Regions from separate parts of the Pseudoalteromonas sp. GW168-MNA-CIBAN-0100 genome, predicted to be linked through region 1. Evidence: predicted binding sites of a transcription regulator. Region 1 holds the regulator's gene; each other region holds the start of a gene.
What was found. Region 1 encodes sigma-54, which starts transcription at its own class of promoters, with help from an activator protein. Its sites were predicted from a motif close to GTTGGCACGNNNNTNGNNT; they were not measured.

Region 1 (13,119 bases):
TTAAAATATCAGGAAAGCTAATACCCGTTTTTCCTAAATTTAAAGATACTTTATTTCCTTTTCGTAGCAAATCAAACAAGGACGGTTTTTTGTAAAAGCCGAGTAATATAAAGTGGCTGTCGTCTTTTTCGTTATAGCCTGAGAGCGACACACATTTTTGCAAAGAGTCTGCTTCTCGCTGTGTCATATGCTTTAAAGTTTGTAGGCTTTTAATTGAAAACGTACCAGGATTGAGTGTTTCTCCTGTTAAAATTTTTGCCCATAAAATTTGCATTGATTCATTAGAAGTATCTTCACACAGAGCTATAAAATGCTCTACCCAATCAACATCGGGCTGTTTACTACTTGCTACATCAGGGCAAAACCCCATAGCCATTGCTAAAATTGATTCTATATTTTGTTGTTGTTTAATAAGTAATAAATCTTGGCGTTTTTGAGCGCGAGCTAAAACAGAGTTTTCACTGTTGATATGATAAAGCGGCTTAATTTGGCCCTTAATATCGTAACTTTGCTCGTTAGTGGGTAGTACACCGTTACTACCTACTTTTGTTATAGGGTAACCAAGTAAGGATTCGATGATGTTGGCAAGATTAATTCTCGCCTGTGCTGTTTTGACTGTCATGACTGTGCATTATCCTTTGTGGATCACTAAGCTGTGCAACAGTTTGAAGGTTATTTAACCCCAGTGAAACTGTATTACTGAGTACGTACTCGCTTAAAATTGCAGTGTAACCAGATATTAAAGGAGCAGTTGTTTGACCTTTAATATTACATATTAACGTAACTATACCGTTTTGCTCGCTAAGGTTAAAAGTGCCTCTAATAATATGTTCAGCATTTAAAAGTATGTTGAAGCTGACTTTATTTTGGCTTACCGAAGTTATGATCATTTCACCATATCCCCATTTTCCTTTCCAAGACTGATGAGCCCCTAGGCCAGAACTGGGTTCGCCCAAAGTAAAACGTATGCTGGGGTCTACTTTTTCCCATGGAGACCATTTTTGCCATTGGCTAAAGTCGGTGATAAGCGGCTTTATTACTTTAAGATTGGCATTAATTTCGATTGTTTTATTTACACTATAACTTTGAGGCAGTATTAGCCCTACCAGTGCCAATACTAATAGTAATAACAGTACGCATTTGATTAATATTTTTAATGGTTTAATAAGCACACCTTTTATTAGTTTTTCAAGTTGAAATACAACAACTTTTTATTAATCGACTATAGTATGAATTAGATTATAAACCAAAAATAATTTATTGATTGCTACTTAGGAGAGCGAATGTCGTCAGATCAAAACGATTTTTTATTTTTTGAACAAGATTTTGAAGACGATGCTGTTGTTGAGCAGACTAAGTTTTGGGATATTTTAATTGTTGATGACGAACCTGAGATTCATTCTGTAACAAAATTAGCTTTGTCTGGCGTTGAGTTTTTAGGGGCAGGCTTGCGATTTCACGATGCTTATTCGGGTGCAGAAGCAATAGAAGTGCTAGCTAAAAATAAAAATATTTCGGTTATTTTTTTAGACGTTGTTATGGAAACTGACGATGCCGGTTTGCAGGTTGTAAAAAGGGTGCGTGACGAATTAAATAATCAACATGTAAGAATTATTTTAAGAACAGGGCAAGCAGGTATTACACCAGAAGAAAAAGTAATACGAGAATACGACATAAATGACTATAAAACGAAAACAGAGCTGACTCGTTCTAAGTTAGTAACTTCGCTTATAACCGCTATTCGCTCATACGAGCAGGTATGTCAGCTTGAATATCAAAGTGATGCAATGAACACGATTGTTTCAGCATCAAAGTCTATTTTAGGACTTACTGATGTTAAGCAATTATGCAAAGAAATCATCAAGCACATGAGTATTATTTTAAAATGTTCACCTAGAGGGCTTGTTTGCAGTAAGTTAGATGGCGATGATTTTATTCAGGTCTTAGGTGGTTGCGGGCATTACGAAAGCTATTTTGGTAAAAAATTAATTAATGTTGATAGCAAAGTATTTGAACAAGTTGAGTCGTGTTTTGGTTTGTCAAAGCACCAACACATAGACTCAAGTTCAACATTTATATTAAAAAGTAAGCATCGAAAAGCGGCTTTATATATAGAGTGCGACCACATTCCCTTACAAGCACAGCTACAATTTGCTGAAATTTTCTTAACTAATGTAAGTGTAGCACTTGATAACATAAGGTTATTTGTAAAGTTAAGAGATGCTGCTTATAAAGATGTGCTTACTGGTATTTCAAATCGTACTAACTTTATTGAGCGTGTGGTGAGTTATCAAAAGCCACACGTGAACGATCATGTATTTGTATTACTTGATGTAGTTAATTTTGCAGATATTAATAACGGCTTAGGGCAAGAGGTCGGCAATAAAGTATTAATTGGCATTGTGCAAAGGTTAAGAGAAAATTACCCAACAGCTAAATTACTATCACGTATTGGCGCTGATGTTTTTGGTTTTATTATTCGCCAAGACGAATTTGACTTAAAAAAATTGAATGAGCAATTAGGTATTTCATTTTACGCAGAAGAACATTTACTCCCTATCGATTTTAGAGTGGGCTTATGCCAACAACAAGACTTTCAAAGTAGCGGTATTGATACACTGAAAGTTGCTTATATTGCACTTGACCAAGCTAAAAAAGCAAAGCATAAAGAAGGCGTTTATTACAATATTGATATGCAAGATAAGATGGCTTGGCGGATAGGGATTATTAGGCAGTTACGTCATGACTTTGCTCGAAATAAATTAGAGGTATGGTACCAACCTCAACTTGCACTAGATGACTTATCACTAATTGGATGTGAGGCATTATTACGCTGGCCGGCAAGTGATGGCGTGTATATATCACCGGCTGTGTTTGTGCCACTTGCAGAGGATGCGGGCTTAATTGTTGATATAGGGCAGTGGGTATTAGAACAAGCTTGCCAACAGCAAAAGCGCCTAGAAAATATGGGCACAGAAATTTGTATTGCAGTTAATGTGTCTGTTCCACAGTTTAAAGTAAAAGGTTATGCGCAAACTGTTAAAAATACATTGTTAAAATATGGTGTTAAGCCAAAAAACATAGAATTAGAAATCACCGAGAGCGTAGTAATGGATGAGCTGGAAACGGTTATTAGTACGCTAAGTGAGCTAAAAGAACTCGGAATGGAAGTTGCTATTGATGACTTTGGTACTGGTTTTTCGTCGCTGAGTTACATTCAAAGTTTACCTTTGGATCGGTTGAAAATAGATCGTGCATTTATTAAAGATTTACCAAATGACGACACTGGCGCTATTGCTGCCTTAGTTATATCACTTGGTGCTAAGTTGGGCTTAAAAACAATTGCTGAAGGGGTCGAAACACAAGAGCAAGCCCAGTTCTTAAAAAATTTAGGATGCGATGAAGTACAAGGTTTTATGTATGCTAAACCCATGCCTGAAAATGAATTAATAGAATTTATAAATAAACGCTAAAAAGATTAACTTATTATTTAAGCTAATGAACGATTTAGAATTTAAGGCGCGATATGCTTTGACTACTTTGTATATATAAACAATTTAGTAGGGTATAATTCGCGCCTTTTGTTATTCTACGGCCACAATTATGAGCACACTCAAAGCTAAGCGCGCCTTATTTTCATACCCTAAATACTGGGCTGAATGTTATGGCACCGCGCCATTTTTACCAACTACACGTGAAGAAATGGATGCACTTGGCTGGGATAGCTGCGACATAATAATAATTAGTGGCGACGCGTACGTCGATCATCCTAGTTTTGGTATGGCGGTAATTGGCCGTGTACTTGAAGCGCAAGGCTTTAGAGTAGGTATTATTGCCCAGCCAGCATGGGACTCTAAAGATGCATTTATGGAACTAGGCAGACCGAATTTATTTTTTGGTGTAACAGCTGGCAACATGGATTCGATGATCAATCGCTATACAGCTGAAAAGCGTATGCGCTACGATGATGCTTACACGCCAGATAACGTAGGTGGTAAACGTCCAGATCGCGCCGTAATGATTTACTCGCAAAAATGCCGTGAAGCATACAAAGGTATCCCAATTGTTATTGGCGGTATTGAAGCGAGTCTTCGTCGTATAGCTCATTATGATTACTGGCAAGAAAAAGTACGTCGTAGTATTTTGTTTGATGCAAAAGCTGATATTTTAATTTACGGTAACGCAGAGCGTCCGTTAGTTGAAGTTGCACACCGTATTGCCGCAGGCGAAACAATGGATACTATTCAAGATATTCGCGGCACGGCTGTTATCAGAAAAGAACCTTTACCAGGTTGGCGTGGAAGTGACTCCACCTCTATAGATAAAATTGGTAAAATCGACCCTATTCCAAATCCATACGGCGCTGATGATGTTGGCTGTAGTAAATCTGAATTTAAACAAGCGGGTATAGACTTAAAGGCAGAAGCTGCAAAACCGATTATGGTTCAGCCTGCGCGACCTAAGCCATGGGAAAAAACTTACGTTAAGTTACCTGCTTATGAGCAAGTAAGTGTTAACAAACCTTTATACGCCCACGCTTCGCGTATTCTACATCAAGAAACAAATCCTGGTTGTGCAAGAGCACTGTTTCAGCGACACGGCGATCGTTCTATTTGGGTAAACCCGCCAGCATACCCATTAGAAACACATGAGATGGATGCTGTGTTTGGTTTACCGTATCAGCGTATTCCTCACCCAAGTTACGGCGACTCTAAAATTCCTGCTTACGACATGATAAAAACGTCAGTTAATATTATGCGCGGTTGTTTTGGTGGTTGTTCGTTTTGCTCAATTACGGAGCATGAAGGGCGTATTATTCAAAGCCGTTCGCAAGAATCAATTATTGAAGAAATTGAACAGATTAGAGATAAGGTACCCGGTTTTACTGGTGTTATCTCTGATTTAGGTGGCCCAACGGCAAATATGTATAAACTGCGTTGTACTAGCAAAAAGGCAGAAAGTACCTGTAGACGTTTATCATGTGTGTATCCTGAAATTTGTAAGCATATGGATACAGATCATACGCCAACAATAGACTTATACAAAAAAGCACGTGAAGTTAAGGGTATCAAAAAGGTATTGATTGCTTCTGGTGTTCGTTACGACTTAGCTGTACGCGACCCGCGTTACGTTAAAGAATTAGTAACGCATCATGTAGGTGGCTACTTAAAAATAGCGCCAGAGCATACAGAAGATGGTCCATTATCAAAAATGATGAAACCAGGTATGGGGGCGTACGATCAATTTAAAGAATTATTTGATAAGTACTCTAAAGAAGCCGGTAAAAAGCAGTATTTAATTCCTTACTTTATATCTGCTCACCCAGGGACAAAAGATGAAGACATGGTAAACATGGCGTTATGGCTTAAATCGAATGACTTTAAGCTTGATCAGGTACAAAATTTTTACCCGTCACCTATGGCTAATGCGACGACTATTTACCACACAGAAATGAACTCTTTACGTAATATAAAAAACAATACAGAAGTTGTTCCAGTACCTAAAGGTGCTCGTCAACGTAGATTACATAAAGCTATTTTACGCTACCATGATGCAGCAGGTTGGCCGATGATACGTGAAGCACTGCGTAAAATGGGTAAAGCTAATTTAATTGGTAAAGGGCCTAACTGTTTAGTGCCTGAAGAAGGGCGTGATGAAAAAGCAGGTAAAGGTGGCAGTAAAGGCGGACGTCCGGCACTAACGCGACATACCGGTTTTAGCCAATTTAAAAAGGCAAACACTAAACCAAAAGTAGGCGGTAATCGTCAAAGTACACGTTAGTGATTCAATCTATTAATAACTAGGGCGTGTTGATCTTTGGTGGGTGAATTTGCAGCAGTATGTTTGGTTTTTAGGCAAGGCGGAGCCTATGTAGTGTGGTTATTCCCCATGAATAGGCGATAACGCAGCATAAATACCAAACATGCGCTGCCCTTTGGGTTCTTTCTAGGGACGATTAACTCTTTGTTGCTCGGTTTTTACTTAGCCCACTAGGTTACAAACCTCGCGCCGCGATTTAATCGCCCCTAGATTGAACAAATTTCAATCCACAAAGATCAACACGCCCTAGTAGATTAGTTTAATTACGCTAAGGGTTTTTAAGCCCTTTTCATGCGTAAATTAAGTAAACCTTGCTCTTTATTATCTATATTATTGTAGGTGATAAAGAGCGAGCTTTTAGAAACCCCTCTTGAGATAGCACGTATTTAGTGTCTATATACTTGCAGTTAGTTTTTTCTTAAAACGTTGATGATAACCACAAACGTAATTTAAGTGACCATAACGGCTGAATGCCTGTTAGCCCTTGCGTCATTTTATTATCTTTTAAGATTATATAAGATGGCGTGACTTGCCCTTGCCAATCGGCAAATATCTCACCGTGTTGATCGTTGACAGTGATAAAACTGTAGCCATGATCATTTAGATACTCATGTATTTTTTGATCCGAACCTGATTTTATTGCGATGCTCACTACAGGGTAGTTATTCTCGTTCGCGAGTTTGTTTATGGCAGGGGAGGTAATACTACAAATAGGGCACCAAGTTCCCCAAAAATAGACAAGTGTTGGTTTATCTTGGCTCATTGCTGCTAAATCAATGTTTTGCCCTTTATAATCTATTAATTGTAATTGAGGATTTGCTGGCATAACAGGTTGTCGCCACCAATTTACAGCGTTATAAATTACGAAAAATATGAGACCATATATCAACACACTTTTTAATATTGATAGGCCTTTTTGTTTTGGCGTTTTTTTAGGTGTGTCTTTTTTATTTTTGGTATCCGTTGTCATAGTTGCAGCTTTACCCTAAGTGTTTTTTACTTTAGTTATTTGCAAAAGTTTCTAATTTAAACCAGCAACCAAGTAGCAGTACCTAAAAAGGCGAATATACCCACAATATCTGTCACCGTGGTTAGCACCACACTCCCTGCAAGTGCTGGGTCTATATTCATTCTTTTAAGAATAATAGGGATACTCGCACCAGCAACACCTGCCACCACTAAGTTCATAAACATAGCGAAGGCGAGTACGCCACCAAGCATAAAGTCCCACTGCCATAGGGCAATAACACCTGCAATTAACAACGACCACAAAACACCGTTTAACGCGCCAATAGCAAGCTCTTTCATCATCAAGAAACGTTGGTTTGTTTGATTTATATGACCTACCGCAATACCACGAATAACAAGCGTTAATGATTGGCTACCTGCAACACCGCCCATAGAAGGGACAATACCGTTAAGTACAGCTAAAATAGGTAAAACATCTAAAGTGCCTTCAAAAAAGCTAGCTACAAAAGCAGCTGCAAGTGCAGTTAGTAAGTTGACACCTAACCAAACTGAGCGTTTTTTAGAGCTTTTTAGTACTGGCGCAAAGGTATCTTCTTCATCATCAAGGCCGGCTAAGCCCAATAAACTATGCTCAGCATCTTCGCGGATTACGTCAACGATGTCATCGATAGTGACACGACCAAGGAGCTGATCGTTATCATCAACTACGGGGGCCGATATCCAATTATGACGTTCAAATAATTGCGCGACTTCACTTTCATCCATAGAGATTGGAATGGATTCACAATCTTCATCCATTAAATCGCGAACAATTTTTTCTGGCGGGTTAGTTAATAATGTACTTAGCGATAAAGCGCCTATAAAGCAGTTATGCTTATCAACAACGTACAAGTCATCGGTACCTTCTGGCAACTCACCGCGTAGCCTAATATACCTAAGTACAACATCGAGCGTAACGTCAGGGCGAATGGTCACCGTATCGGTGTTCATTAGCGCGCCAGCAGAACGCTCTTGATACGAAAGTGCTTGTGTTGCACGTTCACGGTCTTGAATGTCCATCGCGCTAACAACGTCTTTATAAACGGTGTCTGGCAGACTACGTAATACTTCACCTAAGTCATCGTGGCCCATATCTTCTGTTGCGGCTGCAATGTGCTTAGGTTCCATTTGGGCAATAATGCCTAAACGAACATCTTCTGATAGTTCTTCAAGAACATCGCCTTGCACATCAGGATCAACCAACTGCCAAAGGAGTCGGCGAATTTTATGCGGTGATGATTCTAATAATAATGCGGTATCACAAGGAGCTGTTTTTGCGAGCATGCGCCTAACTTGAACAAATTGACCACTATTGAGTGACTTAGTCACCTGTTTTAGTTGCTGTAGTGGGTAATCTTGTTCAAAAGCTTCAGGCATTGGCGTCCTTTATAAATTTTTATATTATTTTATGGGGAGAGGTGAGTTAACTGGCGTCACTAACCGTATTTATTTTATATATCTGTTTTAGTTGGGGCATTAGTAATGCGAGCATTATTTTTATAACTGTTTATTCTTGTTCATTAAAACGTTGTGCTATTAATTCTCCAACAGCATGTAAAGCTTGCTCAGAATCGGGGCCTTTGCATACAACTTTTACTTCTTTGCCTTGGCTACTTTCAAGTAACATTAGTGCAAGTACGCTATCGCCTGCAGCTTCTTTGTCATCTTGAAATAATGTAATTGTCGCATCAAACTGCACAGCCAATTGGGCAAGCACGGTGGCTGCTCTGGCATGCAATCCTAATTTGTTTTTTATTAAAAAAGTGTCTTCACAATGCATAACTTACTCTACCTAAGCTGAACAGGTGATTATTCAGCTATATTATTTTTCTTGTTCGCGATGGCGAATTTTCACATTGGGATGTGTCATTGCAAAACTTTCACCGATAGTTTGCGCTAAATATACAGAGCGATGTTGTCCGCCTGTACACCCAATGGCAATGGTTAAATAACTGCGGTTATTTCGCTCTAAGTGCGGTAACCACGTTTGTACAAATGTTTGAATTTGCCATGTGAATTTTTGCACTATACTGTGATTGGCCAAATAATCTTTAACGGGTTGATCTAACCCATTTAAAGGTTTTAATTCAGGTTCCCAATGTGGATTTGGTAAAAAGCGTGCATCAAATACGTAATCTGCTTCTTTTGGTATGCCGTGTTTAAAACCAAACGATTCAAAAGTGACAATCAGTTGTTTATCTTTTTTACCTAAAATCTTTTCACGAATAGATTCAGCGAGTTGATGAACACTCAAATCAGTCGTGTCTATCATAAAGTCGGCGCGGGTGATTAATACATCAAGTAATTCTTTTTCTTTTTTGATGGCTAAATCAAGAGGCAACGAGTCAATTGATAGTGGGTGTAATCTACGAGTTTCAGAAAAACGTTTTATCAATGTTTGATCGTCGCTATCTAAATAAAATAACGTAGGGTTTGCAAAGCCTGGCAAGTATTCAAGAATATCGTTAAATTCATCTTGTTGTTTAGGGATGTTCCGTACATCAATGCTAACAGCAATTTTATCGTAGCTATCAGACACACTGCGAACTAATGAAGGAAGCAAGTTAACTGGAATATTATCTACGCAATAATAACCTAAATCTTCTACAATGCGTAAAGCAACCGACTTTCCAGAACCAGAACGGCCGCTTATGATAATTAACTCCATTTAACACCCTTTATAAAACTATGATTGATTGACAATAACTTGGTAAAGCTCAGTATCTGATTTTGCACTGCGTAACTGTTTACAAAAATCTTTGTTGTTTAGTTTATCAGCAATGGTTGCTAGAGTCTTTAAGTGCTGCTGGTTATCGCCATCTGGTACGATGAGTGCGACGAAAATATCAACAGGGCGATTATCGATTGCATCAAAATTTATTGGAGTTTCGCTAACGAGTACTAAAGCCAAAGGCTCTTCTGCACCGCTCATTCTTCCATGAGGAATGGCAATGCCACGCCCTATACCTGTACTACCCAATTTTTCTCTGCTCATTAAAGCATTAAGAATATCTTGTTGCGGTAAATACGGAAGTTTGTCGTGAGCAAGTTCGCTAATGAACTCTAAAATTCTTTTTTTGCTATTAAAAAGGACCGCAGCTTTGCTGCAGTCCTGGCATATAAGTGAGCTTAATTTCATCATATTAGTGTCGAGCAAGCTTCTCTTTGTGTTTAATTACTTGTCGATCGAGCTTGTCGATCAACGAGTCAATGGCGGCATACATATCTTGATGTTCTGTAGAGGCAAATAACTCAGCACCGCTTACGTGTATGGTGGCTTCTGCTTTTTGATTTAATTTTTCTACATCGAGAATGACATGAACATTATTAATATGATCAGAGTGTCTTTCTAGCTTCGCAAATTTGGTATTAATATAGTCTCTTAGTGAATCGGTTAATTCTACGTGACGACCAGTTAAGTTTAGTTGCATAAGCATTACCCTCTTTTTTTGCGTCTTAAATCAAACTTTTACGTTGATTTGACGGTGGAATAGCCAGAGATTCGCGGTATTTTGCGATTGTACGTCTCGCTACTTTAATTCCTTGCTCAGCCAATATATCCGCTATTTTGCTATCACTCAATGGTTTTGCTGAGTTTTCTGCTGCGATTAATTTTCGGATAAGCGCACGGATTGCTGTAGATGAACATTCACCACCGTTTTCGGTGCTTACATGGCTTGAGAAAAAGTATTTAAGCTCAAATATACCACGGGGTGTGTGCATATACTTTTGGGTTGTTACGCGCGAAATTGTTGATTCGTGCATTTCTACCATTTCAGCAACATCATTTAAAACCATTGGTTTCATGGCTTCAGGACCGTGTTCAAAAAAGCCTTGTTGTTGCTTAACAATACAATTTGTTACTTTTAATAGCGTGTCGTTTCTACTTTCTAAGCTTTTAATAAACCATTTAGCTTCTTGTAAATGCGAGCGAATAAACTGGCTGTCACCACTGGATTTTACAGTGCGAGACATTGCCGCGTATTGGCTATTAACACGAATTTTAGGCATGCTGTCTGGGTTTAACTCAACAACCCAGCGGCCTTTAATTTTTTTAACTGACACATCAGGAATAACATACTCAGATTCTTCTCTTACAATAGTATCTGCAGGTTTAGGGCTTAGAGTATGTATTAATGTCATTACTTCCTTAAGCTCTTCTTCTTTGAGCTTAGTTTTCTTCATTAATGTACGATAGTCACGAGCAGCTAATAAATCAATATGCTCGGTTAAAATCATTTTTGTTTCATTAATGTAAGGTGTTTCTTTATCAAACTGGTTAAGCTGAATACACAAACACTCTTGTAAACTACGTGCAGCAATACCAACAGGATCAAACAGTTGGATGCGTTTTAATACAGCTTCAATTTCATCAAGTTCGACTTCGTTATCATCTTCGTTTTCTTGATTAAAGCTTTCTAAAATCTCTTCGCAGCTTAGTGTTAAAATACCTGAATCATCGACGGCTTCTACAATCGCAATAGCAATAGCTTCGTCTGTAGGGCTAAATGGCGTTAGTTGTAACTGCCACATTAAATACTCATGGAGCGTTTCAGTAGAGGCGCCTTGGTATATTGATTCGTCTTCAGGCATCGGACCCGATGATGCTGCTGGGGCGGCACTCATGTACTCATCCCAACTAACATCCATAGCCATGTCGTCACTTAGCGTGTCTTTTGCAAGTGCTTCACCACTATCTTGTTCGTATTCACTTGGAGCATCATCGGCAGATGCGCTAACAGTTATGTCATCTGTATCTGCTTTTTGCTCGTTTTTACCTGCAGCGTCTTCTGAATAGTCTGCTTCTTCAACCTCTAATAGCGGGTTGCTGTCGAGAGCTTCTTGTATTTCTTGCTGGAGATCCAATGTACTGAGTTGCAACAAACGAATAGCTTGTTGCAGCTGTGGAGTCATTGTAAGTTGCTGGCCCATGCGCAGCTGTAGTGATTGCCTCATGTATCTCTAACAATCCTTTTATGTTGTTATAATTAATACTAGCAGATGCTTAAAGACATGGCGTAAATGTTACAGCCTAAATTGCTCGCCTAAGTAAACATCGCGTACTGTTTTATCATTTAATACGTGTTCTGGAGTACCTGATGCAATCAGCTCCCCATGAGAAACAATGTAGGCTTTTTCACAAACATCAAGGGTTTCTCTTACGTTATGATCGGTAATTAATACACCAATCCCACGATTTTTAAGATGTTCTATTATTTTCTTTATATCTAATACCGAAATCGGGTCAACACCTGCAAATGGTTCATCCAGTAATATAAATTTAGGATCTGCTGCCAGGGCACGTGCTATTTCAACACGACGACGTTCGCCTCCTGACAATGCCATACCTTGGCTATCACGAATGTGTTGTATGCTAAATTCATCTAATAATTTATCGAGAGTGTCTTCTCTAGCTTGTTTATTTAACTCTTTGCGCGTTTCTAAAATGGCCATTAAGTTTTGATAAACAGTCAGCTTTCTGAATATTGAAGACTCTTGCGGTAAGTAGCCAATGCCTAATCTAGCACGACTATGCATAGGTAAAAGAGTAATATCGTTATCGTCTATCGATATTTTACCTTTGTCGCTAGGTACAAGTCCTACTATCATATAAAACGTGGTGGTTTTACCTGCGCCGTTAGGGCCAAGTAAGCCAACAATACTGCCAGCTTTGACTTCAAGGCCGACGTTTTTTACAACTTCACGGCCTTTATAGCTCTTTGCTAATAGCTCTGCTTTTAATGTGCTCATGGTTGACCTTTGTCGCTTTTTTTACTTTTTTTAGTCTCGATTGGCACTAAAATTGTGTGAACGCGGTCAGTTGAGTTTTCATCTTTTTCGGCACTGATTAGCTGCTGCTCTATATCGTAGGTAATGCTTTTAGCATTTATTTTTTGTCCCGCTTGCGATACTTGTGCATTACCAACAAGCGTTAAAAAACGCTTAGATACATCATAACGTACTTCGTCAGCACTGGCGCTCATAGTCGTGCCATCTGATTGCTTTTCTTCAAAGTGCGCAGGGCTACCTGTAGCAATTAATAATTGTTTATTATCACCAAGTTCATCGCGTTTATGTACTTCTAAGCGGTCGGCTGTGATACGGCGGTTACCGTGAATAATTTCAACGTTTTTCTCAAAAATTCCGACATTAGCTTTTAATTGACCTTCTTGCTTATCGGCGCTTATTGAAATTTGATTTGCAGTCGGTTGCGTGTTTTGCTCTGCAGCACTACTATTAAATGCTAGTATAAGTGTAGGAATAATAAGTGATTTTAATATTTTATTGGTC
Region 2 (6,106 bases), on a different contig from region 1:
AACAGTTTTGTAGTGCTTCAAAGTAGTTAAACTTTTTAAGCTGCGTGAGCGTTTTAATATCTTCTAAAAACACGCCTAGCCACTGCGCTGCATTTTGAATAAGTTGTTGCTCGTTTATTTGCGGAAATTTATCGGGCATTAAATTACTTGTTAGGCTCATACGTATCAGCAATTGTTGCGCATCAGGTTGCTCGTTAAATAATGCAAAGCCATGTTTAGCAAATAAGTCAAGCCACGCTTTAGCACGCTCGCTCTTATCTAGTTTTTGTTTACTAGGCTGGCTGGTGAGCGTTATAGCACCAAGTTTTACTTCATCTTGATGAATAAAACGTGCTGATTTTTCATCAAACTCACAACGAGTAAGTTCACTAAATAAATGCGGTAAAAATTCTTGTAACTCAAATGGGTTAAGCGCGGTGGCTGCAAATATACGCCCTCCTTTGTGCCCGCCCATGGTTGCTATAGCTAAGTAATCGTCGTTGTGCCAGTAATCGGCATTTAACTCAGCACCTGCACCATTGGCAAGTAGGTAACCATTACCGCGTTTTTTAGCGATGCGATCTGGGTACGCCAATGCCACTAGCAAACTAATATAATGCGTATTTAATTCGCTGTTTTCGTCTTTTACTTTTAAGCGGCTTTGCCAATATTTTAACTGTTGTTTAAATACCGGATGCGGACGTTGCTGTTGGCTATGCAGCGCTAAACTCAACTCGTTTGCACTGTTTACTCGGCTCTCAAGTAATGCCACTAAATAAATAGCGAGCCTAAAAATACCAGGGAGTTGGTCATCAAGTATTTGTGCTTTTAATAGCATATGCGCCAAACGAATATCAGCACCAAAACCTAACATTTTACTGCCAAGCGGTGTGAGCTTACCTTTGCTATCAATAGCTTCTAGCATGTTAAGCAGGTTACTTGCTTGCTCGCATTGCTGCTCAGAGGGCTTATCGAGCAAGGTTAGCTGATCAATACTGGCTCCCCACTGCTTTGCCTCAAGCATAAGTTGGCTTATGTCTGATGTGAGTATTTCGGGATTGTCGTGGCTATTACGTCGCTCAAAGGTTTGCTTTGAGCCAATTCGATAAACAATGCCCGGCTCTATTCGCCCTGCACGTCCTGCTCGCTGCACAGCAGAGGAGCGCGATATACTTTGTGTTGTGAGCTCTGTGACCCCTGTTTTTAAATTAAAGGTCGCTGCACGGCGCTTGCCGCTGTCAATTACAATGCGTATGCCTTCAATAGTTAAACTGGTTTCGGCTACATTGGTGGTAAGCACTACTTTGCGCATACCGTTTGGTGCAGGAGCAATAGCAGCTTGCTGATTAGCTTTATCTTGCTCGCCAAATAGCGTTGCGACTATGCAGTTACTGGGTAAATCGTTCAGTGCTTGTTGCACGCGTAGTATTTCAAATTGCCCAGGTAAAAATACCAATGCGCTACCTGTTTGCTCATTAAGTGCTTGTTTTATTATGGTAGGAATTGCATCAAGCCAACGGCTTTCATCTTTTATGGGTATGTATACTTCGCCTATTGGGTAACTGCGACCGCTCGATTGAATTACAGGGCAATCAAAAAACGCAGTGTAACGCTCGGTATCTAGCGTTGCCGACATAAGCATAATGGTTAAATCTTCACGCAGCGCACTTTGGGTCTCGAGCGCAAAGGCAAGTGAGGTATCTGCTGCAATTGAACGCTCATGAAATTCATCAAATATAAGTAAATCTATATCGCTTAATTCAGGGTCGTTTTGCAGCATGCGCGTTAGCATACCTTCGGTAACTATTTCGAGGCGCGTATTAGCGCTTACTTTACTCTCACCCCTAATCCGCAAACCCACACTTTGCCCAACACTCTCGTTTTGGCACTTTGCTAAATAACTGGCAATATTACGTGCAGCTATTCGGCGAGGCTCTAGCATTACAATACGTTTAAAATGCCCATCGCGCATTAGTTGCAGCGGCAACCACGTAGATTTACCCGCACCAGGCGGCGCTTGTAATAACGTAATAGGATTACTTTGTAATGTAGTAACGAGTTGTTGATATATGTCTTGAACCGGCAGCACAGCTATTTACCCTAAATTGCTTTGCAGGCATTGTAACAAAAAACCAAAGCCTAGCTGCGGTTGATGTTTATTAATAATTGCTATTAACTACCCGATACCATTCTAATTCGATCTGCAGGCACTCGTAATTGTTGCATTAAGTAAATTTTAAATGGTGCTTCGTAAGGTTGCTCATCAACCGCTTTTTGCATGCACAAAAGCCATGCGTCACTTTGCTCAATTCCTACATGTAAATGTTTGTGCGCTTGAGGAATGTTAATACTACCAAAATGTTCAGCGTATAATTTAGGACCACCTAGCCAGCCCGACAAAAAATAAGCGAGCTTTTTACGCGATGCTGATAAGTCTTCTGAATGCATACTCCTTATATTTTCAGCCTCTTTTAAAGCGTCCATATTGTCGTAAAACGCATTCACCAATTGTGTAATACCTGCTAACTCACCTGCCATTTTGTATGAGCAGTCACCCACTCCATATTCACACGCTTTAGTATTCATAACTCACTCAGGTTAACTACTTTATTTAATACCTGCATATTAGCTTAAAACAAAAATTTAAGAATGAGTTACATCAAAGCGGCGTAACTTATGTCAGCAATAATTACAGGCTGCTATGTATATTTTTTAATAAATAGCGCAATATTAAAAACAAAATCGCTCAACATAAAAATATAACCAACTGATAATAAAAACAATAAAACCATTATTATTCCTTGGTACAAGGCTTGCTACTTTATAACTGACAGTTAATTCACTAACCTAAAGTAAGGATAAACTTATGAACAGCGATCGTATCGAAGGTAATTGGAAAGAACTTAAAGGTAAGGCTCAACAAAAATGGGGCGATCTTACCAACGACGATTTAGATAAAATTGAAGGTAGCCGTACAGAGCTAGTTGGTAAAATTCAGCAGCAATACGGTAAATCTAAAGAAGAAGCAGAGCGTGAAGTTGATGAGTTTGAAAAAGGTCGTTAAATCGCGTTAACCGCTTTTAAAAAAACCGCCATTTGGCGGTTTTTTTTGTTTAAGCTGTAGGTTATTTAGCTACGCTTTTAATTGGTTACCAATCGGTAACTGCCTAATACGCTTTCCGCACGCTGCAAAAATAGCATTACATAATGCTGGCGCATAAACTGGTGTAGACGGCTCGCCTACTCCTGCTGGTGGTGCATCACTTTGTACAATTTCAACTTCAATCTCAAGAGGTGAGTCGCTCATACGCGGTACACGATAATCATGAAAGTTACTTTGCTGTACGCGCCCTTTATCAAAGGTAATACCATCGCTGATTGCAGTTGTAATACCGTAAATAGAGCCACCTTGGGTTTGGTTTTTAACGGTGTCGGTGTTTACAACCGTACCCGCATCAATGGCAACCCACGATTTAATTACGTTTAAATCGCCAGCATCCGACACTTCTACCTCAACTACCGTCGCTACATAAGTTAAAAAGCTTCTATGTGCTGCAATGCCTAAACCTCGACCTTTAGGAAGTTCTCGCCCCCATTTACTCATGTCAGCTACTTTTTCAATAACATGGCGTAACTTACCAATATCTAAAGGATAAACCACTTTATCGCCACCGTAATTATCGTATGTGGCATTTTGCTCAGTTACATCAACAATTCGACTCGGACCTATCGTGTCTAGCAAATAGTCTTTTTGATCGCGACCAGCTTTGTGCGCTGCTTCGCCAATAAATGACTGAATAGCAAAGGCATGAAAAATATTTGATACAGAACGCATCCAACCAATTCGTGCTTTGGCTTGTGCATCACCGTTTTCTAACTTCATGTTAGGCGTGTTAATAGGGTTATCGGTAAATCCTAAGCGCAGTTCAAAGCTTCCTGGCGTAGTCGCCCCTTCTGAAAAGGTAGAGGTAATTGGTGAAAACGCGGTGCGATGTAAATACGATTCTATTGCGCCATTTTTATCTAGCGATGCTTCAATGTGCTGAGCCGAAACCGCATGGTAAAAACCATGTTGTATGTCGTCTTCACGCGTCCATTGTACACGAATAGGTTTGCCTACTTTCATTGAAAGGTAAGCTGCTTCTGCTGAAAAGTCAGGTTTTGACTTACGCCCAAAACCGCCTCCCAACATGGTAACGTTAACGTTAATTTTGCTCTCATCCATGCCAAGCATTGCAGCCACTGTTTTCATATCGGCTTGTGGATTTTGCGTAGCAGCCCATATATCAACACTGTCTTTGTTGTACATAGCTGTTGCACAAGGCGGCTCCATTGGTGCTTGAGCAAGATGCGGCGCGTAATAATCAGCTACCAGCTTATTGCTCGATTTAGCCAACACGCCCATGGCATCGCCTTTATCACGTATGTTTGCCTGTGGAGTTTGTACTGTTTTTAATAATGACTTTTTAAATTCTTCTGAATTGTAATCGCCATTTTTGCCATCATCCCACACCACTTTTAATGCTTTACGCCCTTGCCATGCAGCCCATGTGTTTTTAGCTATAATCGCTATTCCACCTTTTGGCTGAAACTGCGGTGCGCCTTTTGGTGCAGGTATTTCAATAACATCTATAACGCCGTTTATCGCTTTTGTAGCACTGGCATCAAATGACTTAACAACACCGCCTACTACTGGCGGGCGTTCAATTATAGCCACCAGCGCTTGTGGTTCGCGTACATCGGCTGCAAATATTGCTTTGCCTGTTACTAAGTCGGCTAAATCTATGTGCGCCATGCCGGTATTTATATAGCGCCATTCTTTGCGGGTTTTAAGTGTTAGTTTGTCAGCTTCTGGTGGCGTTATTGTAAGCGCTAAGTCGATTAAATCTTTATAAGTAAGCGATTTACCTGAGCTGTGTGTAACAACGTGTTGATTGGCTGTACAGGTTTGTGGGTCAACTTTCCAATACTTAGCGGCAGCGTGCTGCATCATGTAACGCACACTTGCGCCCATTTCACGCAGGCGCTGCATGTTGTAGCGAATACTGCGCGAGCCATCGGTATTTTGATCGCCGTATTTAGGGTCGCCCTTACCCTGAATAACAATAACCTTATCCCATGCGGCTTCCATTTCATCGGCAACTATTTGTGCAATCGCGGTGCGAATTTGCTGACCCATTTCAGAGCGATGGCAGGTTATTTCAACCATGCCGTCTGGGCGCAGTGCAATAAATAAGTTTGCGCGTTTTGCCAGCTCAGATGGCTGTTCTAACACACCAGCAATCGCTCTTGGCGCACTGCCTACAAAATAAGTACCGAGTACCAACGCACCTATTGCACTGGTTTTTAAAAACTTACGACGGTTTAAATCAAAATATTTGTTATCTTGGTTCATACTTCTTCCCCTTGTTCATTTGGGTCAAAATATTGAACACTCGCCATTGTTTTAGCGGCTGATTTAATTGCTTTATGAATGCGCGGGTAGGTACCACAACGGCAAATATTTCCCGACATATTACTTACTATTTCATCGTCGGTAGGGGTTGGGTTTGCAGCTAATAAGCTTGCAGCTTGCATCATTTGGCCGCACTGGCAAAAACCACACTGCGGTACTTTATGCTCTATCCATGCTTGTTGCACTGGATGGTCGCCCTGCTCGCTTAGCCCTTCAATTGTTGTAATTGAAAGACCCGCTACTGCCGCTACAGGCAATACACACGAGCGCTGAGCTACCCCATCAATATGCACGGTACACGCACCGCACTGAGCCATACCACAGCCAAATTTAGGCCCAGTTAAATTCAATTCGTCTCGGAGATACCATAATACTGGCGTTGACGGATCGCCAGAAAACTCATGTTTATTACCATTAATGGTAAGCGTGATCATACTAAACTCCTTGGCAAAGCGCTTTACAGGAGGGTTCCTTGTTGCGCGAGAACTATTTTTAATTACTTACTATTTTATACTTACTACTTTTAGCCTACCACTTAGATCTGTTTTATAAAAATACTAATTATTAGAACGTTTAAACCACATTGAAATTATTAACGTCTGATTATTAGTATTAGACTAGGGACTGCAGACCTTTTTAGATTGAAGTTCACTCAATCTAGGGGAGATTTAA
Region 3 (6,106 bases), on a different contig from region 1:
TAAAGTTAACTACTTCGTTACTGAAGATTTGTCGGTAAACATTGGTGCAAATAACTTGTTCGATGTTTACCCAGATAAAAATGAAATAGGTAACTCTCGCTCAGGTACTATTGTGGATGCTAGTGGCAACACAGTAATAAGTAGCTCAGGTGTGTTTGACTACTCACGTCGTTCTGCTCCATTTGGATTTAACGGTGCTTACTACTACATAGGCGCAGAATACCGTTTTTAATTAATAACCTCCCTTTCGTTATTTAACTCAAAGGGCCGTAAGGCTAATGCCAGTCAGTTAAGCTGACTGGCATTTTTCTTTTTATGGGGATACTTAGATGGTTTTGGCTTAACCCATCGGGGGTATCTTCTATCCTCTCGTCTAGCTGGAAGCTTAAATAAGACCAGTGTATTGAGTAAGTGCTGCCAGTGTATTGGAATGTTCCCTGGACTCATTATAGATACTGACGAGAAATACTGAATGACAGCCATCGAACTGCTAGAGAAACTAAGCTGGTTAGGCCATATCCCTGTAACTGTCGCCGCCATCGTCATTATTCTTCGTATTAAATTATAGGCGAGTAACACGCCCCATAGCTCCTGACGCACCATGTCTGGACGCTTGCTTCTTAAATGGTATGCGCTATCAAGCATGGTTTGTTTGATTTCTCTAAACCCAAGTTCTATCTCCCAACGATGACAATATAATTCAACAATTTCATTACCTGGATAACGCAATCTATCCGTCATCGAGGTTAATATACGGTAGCTTTTGCCCTTTATTGTTTTACTGATTAATCTCGCTTTAATCGTTTCAGGAACATCGGGAAAGTTTTTTTGTGCATGCTTTGTTGTTTTCAATTCAATGATATGGTCATTTTTACCCGCGCTGGAGATGATTTCATACTGTAAGTCGGGCCTTGCTGGTATCAGCCAGTGCCTCATCTTCCCAGTTTGGTGCCAACGATTTAACAGGCCTAAAGAATAATATCCTTTATCAAACATAGTCAGTGAATTATCTGGTGTACGTTCAATTAAACGCTCAGCTAATTTCATCTCGTTGGTTTTATAGTTATCAAACTCGCTACTGAGCAGTTGATGGCTGGTCAATTCCATATGACAGACCATGCGTATTTGAGGAAAGGCTGTATCACCGTATTGGTTGCTACCAGAAGAGAAGGCTTTACGATTATCAGGCGTGTCGGCTGTTCGCCACACAACACCGTCAACAGCTAATAGGTTCAAGCCATTCCATGTTTCGAATGACTGTTGCTTATACATTGATTGAGCAGATTTATTGAAAACGTGTTTAACGGAATCATCACCTAACCTTTGTCTCGCTTGTACCATCGCACTTGGAGCAACGAGTTGGTTCTTGCCAGGTAACATGATATCTAGCTTATTAGCGATATTCCAAACCGATTCTTTTCGAAACAATGCCATGCCAATAACTGACCACAAAACGGCCTCAAGCGGTAACCTTCGCTTACGAACGGTTGCAATCCCAGCTTGTTGAAAACCTTGTTCAATGATTTCAGGGTCAAGAATTTCTGATAATTTTTCAAAGGTATGGTATCGGCTGCTTTCTTCAAGTGTTGCTTGCAGTGCTTGTTCTATATTCACAAAAAAATCCGTAGTTAGTTTCCTAACTACGGATTTTGCATGATCGTTTGGATCGGTCAATCGGTCATTTTCTTAACTGATCGGCATTAGGCCGTAAGGCCCTTTTTTTGGTTTTATATTGGGCTGTTTTATTTAGAAATCAAACTTATTGAATAATCATCGTATTGCTTAATATTATTCATTACACTCATTAAAGTATTATGTGTACTGTTTTCGTCTGCGGTTATAAGTACCGAACTTATTTCATATTTAGCCGCGAACATCGCTAAATTAGTCGCAACTTGCTCTAAATCAATTAACCTCCCCGAAAAATATATTCCGTTACTTTCATCAATTCTAAATAAAGCATTTTTAACAGGCTTATCTATTTGAGGGCTGTCGAGTGGTCGGTTTAATTCAATAGCCACAGGTTTTACAAAAGATGTAGTTACAATAAAGAAAATTAGTAAAATGAACACTATGTCTAACATCGGGGTCATATCTACATCAGCATTATTTTGTAGTTTGGTTAGTTTGTTTTTTATATTGGACCTTACTTTTAATTAAATGCTGCGGCGCCACAGCAAGGTTTTAGGTACATATTAACAAAATTAGCACAGCAAAAATAAAGCGTGGTTAAATAAATATTCTAATAACATTAAATATTTGTATTAATTATGTATTTAAAATGTGGTGAAATAAGGTGGTGTTTATACCGTTCTGCTTATATATGGGGTCTATTTAGTATCGTTATAATGTAATGCAATTTGTTAAATTGCTTAAAAAACTATGTAGATTGGTATTAGAGGCAATAAAAAACCCAGCTCGAGGCTGGGTTCTAGTTATGCACTATGTCAGCTTAATGCTTTTGCATACGGCTCATTTCTGCATGGCAGCTTTGCATTGTTAATAATGTTTTAGCCAGTGCAGCTTCGCAGTCAGCTGGTTGCGGTTTATCCATTGCTGCTTTAATTTCTTCAAGGGTTTTATCTTCTACCTCTTCAAGCTCTTTTACATACGTGCTGTCGTTGTGTGAGGTGAAAGTAGTCAATAGGGCTGTGTACGCACGTCGTGCTTCAACTGCGAAAGATGAGCCATCTTCGCGTTCGCCTTTTTCATTAATTGCATATGGCTGCAAGCGCTCAACACTCACTTTTCGGGCATCTATCATACGCTGAAAAAGTGCACCAATAGCAGGGTCTTCAACTTTTTCCTGTGCTTTTTGATAAAAATCGATGCCGCTGTTCATAACTTGAATGATGTCAGTAATATGATTTACTTCTGATCCTTGATGGGTGTTCATAATGACCTCTTTAATTAAATGAATGTATAGTTCAATTTAATAAAAGCAATGTATGTTCCACGTTTCAATGGTTGTGTAGTTATTTGATTTTATTGGTTTAATTTTGTTTCAGTAAGATGCTAAGTTAACAGGCAAAAAATTAACCTAGCAATTTTTACATTATATTGTGTAATAAAGTTATTTTAGCTCTTCAGCTACTTCAGCTACTTTTTGACGTAACCAAATGTGACTCGCATCGCGATGTAACAGTGGGCTCCAAATCATATCAAGCTCAAAAGGAGGGATTGGAAATGGTGGCTCTAAAATTTTAAGCCCCGGATCATCTAAATATATATTTGCGGCTTTTGAAGGAAGGGTCGCAATTAAATTTTTCTCTTTAGCTAAATGAATTGCCACATGGTAGTTACGCGTAAAAGTGGCAATATTACGATGCTTACCAAAGTGCGCAAGTGCTTCGTCAACCCAGCCAAGTTTTTGCACATCTTTAGGGTCCATGCCTACACCTACACCAAAACCTGTTTTGCTTACCCATATATGGCGCGCTTTTAAATAGCTGTCGAGACTAAAGTTTTCAATTATAGGATTATCGGCTTTTACTAAGCAGCAAAAACTATCTTTCCAAATACGTTTATGATGAAAAGACTGCGGTAAGTTTTCAAAACGGTTGATTGCCATATCTACTTTACCGTTTTCTACATCATGAAAGGTGACATCACTTGGTGTGAGTATATCTAAAGTAGTATCGGGGGCTTCTTCGTGCAATTTACTTAAAAGCTTTGGTGCTAATGTACTTGCAGCGTAATCACTGGCCATTATTCTAAACACACGCTTACTCTGGCTTGCCTCAAATTCTCGATTAGGAGCTAGAGTTTCTTCAAGGGTCATTAATATGCCACGAATAACGGGTTGTAACTCCAAAGCACGCTCGGTAGGCACCATACCATCGCTGGTACGAACTAAAATAGGGTCGTTAAATAAGTTACGAAGACGTTTAAGGCCATTACTCATTGCAGGTTGAGTTATACTCAATTGATTAGCAGCGCGTGTTACGTTGCATTCTCGAAGCAATGTATCGAGGTAAACGAGTAAATTTAAATCTATTTTACTTATATTCATTGTGTGTGTCCTTTAGCGCTTACCAGTGGTGAATAAAGCGCTGTGCTGTCGGGTATGGGTAAATATGACTTACCTGACCATTTTTTATATTTTGTTGTGCCTGCTTCCAAAAGCTAACATCTATAAGCTCAGGATGAGTGCTGAGTAAAAACTTCTTATACATAGGGTTTGGCATTACAAATGTACAAAGTTGCTCAGGAAATACGTCCTGTGGTGCAACAGAGTAACTTTGTTCATCCATTAAATAGTCGTCATAGCTCTTTGCTTTTGGTAATGCTCTAAAGTTCATATCGGTTAGATATTGAACTTCATCGTAATCGTAAAAAATAATACGTTTGTGCTTACTTACACCAAAGTTTTTTAAGAGCATATCACCAGGGAATATATTAACAGCAATCATTTCTTTTAGGGCTTGCCCATATTCTTCAATCGCGTCGGCGACACTTTCTTCATCAGCATTTTCTAAAAACAAGTTAAGAGGTGTCATTCGCCGTTCAATATACAAATGCTTGATGATCAACCAATCGCCCTCAATTACCATTGATGAGCCAATTGTTTTATGTAATTGCGCAAGTAAATTACTATCAAAACGCGCCAAAGGAAATACGACGTTAGAATACTCTATGGTATCGGCCATTCTCCCAACGCGATCATGGTTTTTTACCAGTTGATAGCGCTTTAATACGGTATCACGGCCGAAGGGTTTACTCTCACCAAATTTGTCTTTTATTACTTTAAAAACATAACCAAATGAGGGGAGAGTAAATACCATCATCACCATACCGGGAGTCCCCGGTGCAATTGTAAACTCATCACTAGAGTGAGATAAGTGATTTAAAAACTCTCGGTAAAACTCAGTTTTCCCCTGCTTATGAAAACCCACTGCGTTATAGAGCTCAGCAAGTGTTTTGTTTGGCATAAGTTGATTTAAAAACCGGACAAGTGCTGACGGTGCGTGAGTTTCTACCATAAAATAAGCGCGGGCAAAGCCAAAAATAACACGCATTTGAGATGACTTAGTTAAAAGTGCGTCTAAATATAATCCGTTATCTTCATCGTGTAATACAGCGATTATAAAGGGCTGAACCCCACTTTTTGAAACAACACGACCAACAATATAGGCTGCTTTATTTCGATAAAAAGGCGTGTGTAAAATATCAAAGCGCATTTGCCAAGGTTGGTGATGTGTATCGGGGGCTTGTTTATAAAAAGCTTTAACAAGGAGGCGAATATCACGCTCTAAATTTACAAATGGGGCCTTAAAATCAAAATGACTAATAATGCGTTTTATTGTTGGTTTGAGGCCATCAACTACTGGAAAGTATGTTCTATATTCGGCCTCAACAGGCACTGAAGGAGCATCTTTTAAGGTTGCTTCTACAAATATAAAGTCATTATGAAAATAGCGCCTATGGTACAGCCGGCAAAATACAGAGTTATAAAAAGTTTCGGCGAGCTCTGCTTGGGGATGAAAACATAAAAAATGCTGATATATCTTTTTAACTTCAAGCCATATGCTTTCATCGAGTTGTTCGGTTGGGGTTTCTTTTTTTAGCGCTTGCGTGGTTTCGTTAACACGATCATCATAATAGCTGATACGCAAACGGCTGATATCATTAATTGCTTGCCAATCTTTTTTTGCAAAGGCAAGAGGGGCTTTGGCTGTTGTTTTTTGAAATAACTGATAGTGCCTTTTAAAACCCGTTAAAATTAATTCAGCAATATGGCGAGGTTGCATTTGCACTCCTTAAAAGTCCCTAGAGTTTATACTCTATTGTGTTAAGGGTATGTTATTTTAAGTTTAAAACCAAGATAAATGTTACTTACTAACTAAGAGTAACTTATTGGAATTGAGCTATCTTTTTTTCGAGAATTTTAATTTGTTTAGTCACAGCCGATACGTTTTTCTTATATGTTTTATTGATTATTTTTAGTTTCTTAGTAATGTCTTTAGTAATACGCTTTTTATCATCAATGGCTAAGATATGATTTAACCGCTCTTGTTGTTTGTATTCAGCACGCTCTTTATTACGATCAAGTATTGTTAGTTTATGGTTATTACTGCGAAGCTCTGCCTCTAAGCCAGATAGAAGC

Region 2: the regulator sigma-54 is predicted to act here: its motif matches at 2,780-2,798, upstream of AAEY62_RS14205 (CsbD family protein).
Region 3: the regulator sigma-54 is predicted to act here: its motif matches at 2,940-2,958, upstream of AAEY62_RS03265 (ferritin-like domain-containing protein).

The regions. Positions count from the first base shown of each region.
Region 1 covers NZ_JBEOOL010000005.1:7,783-20,901, forward strand. The annotation lists gene AAEY62_RS03920 (TIGR03899 family protein) at 1-622, opposite strand, end outside; gene AAEY62_RS03925 (SRPBCC family protein) at 591-1,172, opposite strand; gene AAEY62_RS03930 (bifunctional diguanylate cyclase/phosphodiesterase) at 1,284-3,473, shown strand; gene AAEY62_RS03935 (YgiQ family radical SAM protein) at 3,604-5,781, shown strand; gene AAEY62_RS03940 (protein disulfide oxidoreductase) at 6,239-6,790, opposite strand; gene mgtE (magnesium transporter) at 6,847-8,205, opposite strand; gene AAEY62_RS03950 (HPr family phosphocarrier protein) at 8,336-8,608, opposite strand; gene rapZ (RNase adapter RapZ) at 8,651-9,496, opposite strand; gene ptsN (PTS IIA-like nitrogen regulatory protein PtsN) at 9,515-9,967, opposite strand; gene hpf (ribosome hibernation promoting factor) at 9,972-10,259, opposite strand; gene AAEY62_RS03970 (RNA polymerase factor sigma-54) at 10,285-11,784, opposite strand; gene lptB (LPS export ABC transporter ATP-binding protein) at 11,854-12,579, opposite strand; gene lptA (lipopolysaccharide transport periplasmic protein LptA) at 12,576-13,119, opposite strand, start outside; gene lptC (LPS export ABC transporter periplasmic protein LptC) at 13,111-13,119, opposite strand, start outside.
Region 2 covers NZ_JBEOOL010000022.1:65,664-71,769, reverse strand. The annotation lists gene hrpB (ATP-dependent helicase HrpB) at 1-2,068, opposite strand, end outside; gene AAEY62_RS14210 (group II truncated hemoglobin) at 2,152-2,565, opposite strand; gene AAEY62_RS14205 (CsbD family protein) at 2,846-3,043, shown strand; gene AAEY62_RS14200 (xanthine dehydrogenase family protein molybdopterin-binding subunit) at 3,113-5,374, opposite strand; gene AAEY62_RS14195 ((2Fe-2S)-binding protein) at 5,371-5,868, opposite strand.
Region 3 covers NZ_JBEOOL010000004.1:59,264-65,369, forward strand. The annotation lists gene AAEY62_RS03250 (TonB-dependent receptor plug domain-containing protein) at 1-232, shown strand, start outside; gene AAEY62_RS03255 (IS4 family transposase) at 286-1,614, opposite strand; gene AAEY62_RS03260 (ExbD/TolR family protein) at 1,743-2,138, opposite strand; gene AAEY62_RS03265 (ferritin-like domain-containing protein) at 2,453-2,896, opposite strand; gene AAEY62_RS03270 (LysR family transcriptional regulator) at 3,074-4,012, opposite strand; gene aceK (bifunctional isocitrate dehydrogenase kinase/phosphatase) at 4,032-5,750, opposite strand; gene AAEY62_RS03280 (DUF4124 domain-containing protein) at 5,854-6,106, opposite strand, start outside.